DNA from 2 places in the Nocardiopsis sp. NPDC057823 genome. Region 2 is predicted to be linked to the other one. Evidence: riboswitches for the same ligand, from Rfam matches in the RefSeq annotation. Region 2 holds a riboswitch; the other holds the start of a gene.
The links. A riboswitch is a leader RNA that binds a small molecule or an ion and turns the genes downstream of it on or off. The one in region 2 is predicted to bind cobalamin.

Region 1 (2,190 bases), on a different contig from region 2:
CAGCCGGGCGAGGGCGCAGGCGCGCAGGTCGCGCTTGGTGAGCTGCCCGTCGTGCTCGTAGGCGTCGTCGGGCAGCCCGGCGGCCAGCCCGTACCCGGGCGGCCCGTCGAGCTCCAGGGCGAGGACGTGCAGCGCCGGCACGGACGCGGGGTCCACCCCGGGCCACCCGTCCGCGGTGCCCTCCAAGCGCGACTCGGCGTCCGAGCCCAGGTCCCCGAGCACGGTCATGCGGGTGCCCCCGTACCCGGCGCCGCTCAGCAGGGCGGCCGCCAGGGCCGGGGTGCCCGCGTCCGAGGAGAGCACCAGCAGCCGTGCCCCGGGGGACAGCCAGCGCAGCAGCAGCCGGGGGTCGCGCCCGACCAGGGTCACCACCGCGCACCGCTCCGCGGGCCAGCCCATCCGCGCCCGGGCCAGCGCGACCGAGGACAGGGCGGGCTCCACCCGCACCGCGTCCGCGCCCAGCAGGTCGATGAGCGTGGCCGCCACCCCCGACACGAGCGGGTCGCCGGAGGCCAGGGCCACCACGCCCCGGCCGGGGCAGGAGGCGAGCAGCCCGGGCAGCCCCTCCCGCAGGGGGGAGGGCCAGGGCTCCCGGCGCTGCCCCCGCCGGTCCGGCACCATCGCCAGGTGCCTGCGCCCGCCCAGCAGCGTGTCCGCCTCCAGCACCAGGCTCCGCAACCGTTCGGGCACCCCCGCCCAGCCGTCGGCGCCGACGCCGACGACGGTGACACGGGGGACGGGGGTGGGGCGGGTGTCGGTGCTCATGGGGTGGACGCTATCGTCGAACCCTGGTGCGAGGTGCCCCGGCCTCCCCACCTTCGGAAACGGTGGGAAGGGCGGTCGGGGAGAATCTGGGAAGCCGGTGAGATTCCGGCACAGGCCCGCTGCGGTGAACCGAGCCCCCGAGGAGGGGGACCCGGCAAGTCCGAAGACCGGCCCCGCACCCGTTCAGACCCATGGCGAAACGAGCGGGAGCCTCACATGCCATTGCGGCCATCGCACTACCCCTTTTCGGCGATCGTCGGCTGCGACACCGAACCGCTGGACGACCTGGGCCTGGCCCTGGTCCTGGCCAGCGTCTCCCCCGAGATCGGGGGCGTCCTGGTGCGCGGGGAGAAGGGCACCGCCAAGTCCACGGCGGTGCGCGCCCTCGCCCCCCTGCTGCCCCCGGTTGAGGTCCACCCGGGCGACCGCTTCTCCGTCGACCCCGCCGACCCCGCGCAGGAGTCCCCGGACGGGCCGTTCCCGCCCGGCACGGCCGTGGAGAGCCGCCCGGTGCGCCTGGTCGAGCTGCCCGTGGGCGCCACCGAGGACCGGGTGCTGGGCTCCCTGCACCTGGAGCAGGCGCTCACGCACGGCAGGGTCGCCTACGAGCCAGGGCTGCTGGCCCGCGCCCACCGGGGCCTCCTCTACGTGGACGAGGTCAACCTGCTCCACGACCACCTGGTCGACCTCCTCCTCGACGCCGCCGCGACCGGCCGGGTGACCGTGGAGCGCGACGGGTTCTCCGTGGAGCACCCCGCCCGGTTCCTGCTCATCGGCACGATGAACCCCGAGGAGGGCGAACTGCGCCCGCAGCTCCTGGACCGGTTCGGGCTCACCGTCGAGGTCCGCGCGCCCGCCGACCCCGCCGCCCGCGTCGAGGTGGTCCGCAGGCGCATGGCCTACGACTCCGACGCCGCGGCCTTCGCCGACCGCTACGGGGCCGCGGAGAAGGCGCTCGCCGAGCGCATCGCCGCGGCCCGGGACACCGTCCGGGGCGCCCGGCTCTCCGAGGCCGCGCTGCTGAAGATCGCGCAGGTGTGCGCGGCGTTCGAGGTCGACGGCCTGCGCGCCGACATCGTCACCGCCCGCACGGCCCTGGCGCACGCCGCCTGGGAGGGCCGGGCCTTCGTCACCCGGGCCGACATCCGCCGCGCCGCCCTGCTGGCGCTGCCGCACCGGCGGCGCCGCAACCCCTTCGACGCTCCAGGCCTGGACGAGGAGCTCCTCGACCGGGTCCTCGGCGACGGGGACCCGCCGCCCGACCCCCCGCGGCCGCCGGGGCCGGACGGGGCGGACGGCCCCGCCGAAGACGGCGGCCCCGGGGACGCCGACGCTCCGCAGGCCCCGGACGCCCCCGGGGACGGCCAGAGTCCCGACGCCGGGTCCCCTGAGGCCGGGCCCTCCGGGGACGGCGACGGGATCGGC
Region 2 (2,190 bases):
GCAGCTCCGGGGGCAGCGAGGTCTCGGCGTCCAGGTCGATGGGCACGTGCAGCAGCGAGCAGGAGGTGCTCACGGAGATCCCGTCGGCCAGGCCCAGCAGGGTGCCCAGGGTGGCGACGGCGGCCGGGACGTCGGTGCGCCAGACGTTGCGGCCGTCGACCACGCCCGCGACCAGGCGGGTGGAGCCCAGACCGGAGACCGCGGTCAGGTCGGCGATGCCCTCGGCGTCGGTGACGAGGTCCAGGCCCACGGCCTCGACCGGGGACTCCTTGAGGACGCGCAGGGCGTCGGCGCCGATGGAGCCGAAGTAGGTGGAGACCAGGATCTCCGGGCGGTCGGCGAGCCCGCCCAGGACGCCGTAGGCGCGCTCCAGGTGGGCCAGGGCGGCGCGGCCCTCGTCGGTGGCCAGCACCGGCTCGTCCAGCTGCACCTGCTCGGCGCCGGCGGCGCGCAGGTCCGCCAGCACGCGGCCGTAGGCCTCCAGCAGGTCGTCGAGCAGCGCGATGGGCGACCAGCCCCGCGGTGCGTCGTCGGCGGCCTTGGACAGCAGCAGGAAGGTCAGCGGGCCGACCAGCACCGGGCGGGTGGGGTACCCGGCCTCCAGGGCCTCGCGGAACTCGGCGACGGGTTTGTCGCCGGCGACGCGCGGCCGCACGGCCGGGGAGAGCTCCGGGACCAGGTAGTGGTAGTTGGTGTCGAACCACTTGGTCATCTCCAGGGGCGGGGCGCCCTGGACCCCGCGGGCCAGCGCGAAGTAGCGGCGCAGCCGCCCGTCGGCGTCGGCGGCCGCGGACGGGTCCTCGAACCGCTCCGGGACCAGGCCGAACAGGACGGCGGTGTCCAGCACCTGGTCGTAGTAGGAGAACGTGTTGGAGGGGATGTCGTCGATCCCGGCGGCGCGCAGCCGGGCGTAGGTGTCCAGGCGCAGGCCGGCGGCGGCCTCCTCCAGGGCGGCGGCGGTGGAGGCGCCCTTCCAGTAGGACTCCTCGGCGCGCTTGAGCTCGCGGTCGGGACCGATGCGCGGGTAGCCGTGCACCGTGGACCGCACGGCGGGTCCGGAGGTGTTCATGAAGCTTCTTCTCCCTCGTCGAAAGCCGGGTACCGTGCCCGGGGTCGGCGAGGGGGCACGCCGGTGGGGCGCCGCTCGACGGGCGCCCACGGGTGCCGACCTCGGCCCTCCCTCGGGGCACGGGACCACCGGCGGCACGGGTGCGCCGCCGGGTGGAGGCAGGTCTTCGGACTCACGGGCGCGACCGGTGGGCCACCGGTCTCCTAATGCCCGCCGCTTCCCGGTCCCCGACCTCTCCGGTCGGTCCACCAGTGCTCCATGGCGGGGGTCGTTCCCGTACACCGCTGCGGGGCAGTCCCGGATTCGCACCGGGTTCCCTCTTGCGACGCGCGCCACCGGCCCGGGATCGCCCCGGGCGGAAGGATGGCGCACGAACCTTCCACGCCTGCGAGTATAGGGAGACATCCCCTCGCCCCTGCCCCCCGGCATGCCCCCTGTGCCCCTCGCCGCCCCGGAGTCCGAACCCTCCGCCCGTGGGCGGCGTCACACCCGATGAAGACGTCGCACGGTGGCGCCCCCGCCGGCCCCGTGCACGTTCGTCTGCGAAATGGACGCGGAGAACCCCTGGTGAACAAGCTGCCCCGAACCGCCATGACCCCCGACCACCCGGTCATCACGGTGGGCGTCTCCCTCGTGGTCCTGGCCGGCATGGTGCTGTTGTCGGTGCGACCACCGGAGTCGTTGGGGGCGGGCCCGGCCGGGGGCGTGGCGCACGGCCTGGCCGACGCCATCGAGCAGCGCATCCCCGCCACCGGCGAGCCCGACGCGCTGACCGTGGTCGACGAGGCCGCCCTGACCGGGGTGGAGACGGAGGAGCTGGAGTACGACGGGGTCGCCACCGAGGTGTCCTTCCCGGTGCTGCCCAACGCCGAGCCGCTCACGGAGTTCCTGCGCGGGAGGCTGGGCGCCGACGTGGAGGCGTTCGACGCCGCCAACCCGGGCGCGGAGTCCTACACGGCGGGGTGGAACATCACCGCCGCCTCCGACGGCCTGGTCGGCGTGCGCATGACGGGCGAGGAGACCGACTCCGAGGGCACCCGGGAGTTCCACTCCACCTACTGGTACGACACCGGCGACGGCGTCACCCGCGGCTCGCAGTCGCTGCTGGCCGGACAGGACGA

Region 1: linked by a shared signal. The riboswitch ahead of ACFVNO_RS15325 (VWA domain-containing protein) and the one ahead of metE (5-methyltetrahydropteroyltriglutamate--homocysteine S-methyltransferase) in region 2 are both predicted to bind cobalamin.

What each region holds. Positions count from the first base shown of each region.
Region 1 is NZ_JBHVLR010000008.1:16,360-18,549, reverse strand. Features, by position in the region: gene cbiE (precorrin-6y C5,15-methyltransferase (decarboxylating) subunit CbiE) at 1-765, opposite strand, end outside; cobalamin riboswitch at 818-956, shown strand; gene ACFVNO_RS15325 (VWA domain-containing protein) at 982-2,190, shown strand, end outside.
Region 2 is NZ_JBHVLR010000010.1:66,807-68,996, forward strand. Features, by position in the region: gene metE (5-methyltetrahydropteroyltriglutamate--homocysteine S-methyltransferase) at 1-1,069, opposite strand, end outside; cobalamin riboswitch at 1,227-1,406, opposite strand; gene ACFVNO_RS17660 (polysaccharide deacetylase family protein) at 1,661-2,190, shown strand, end outside.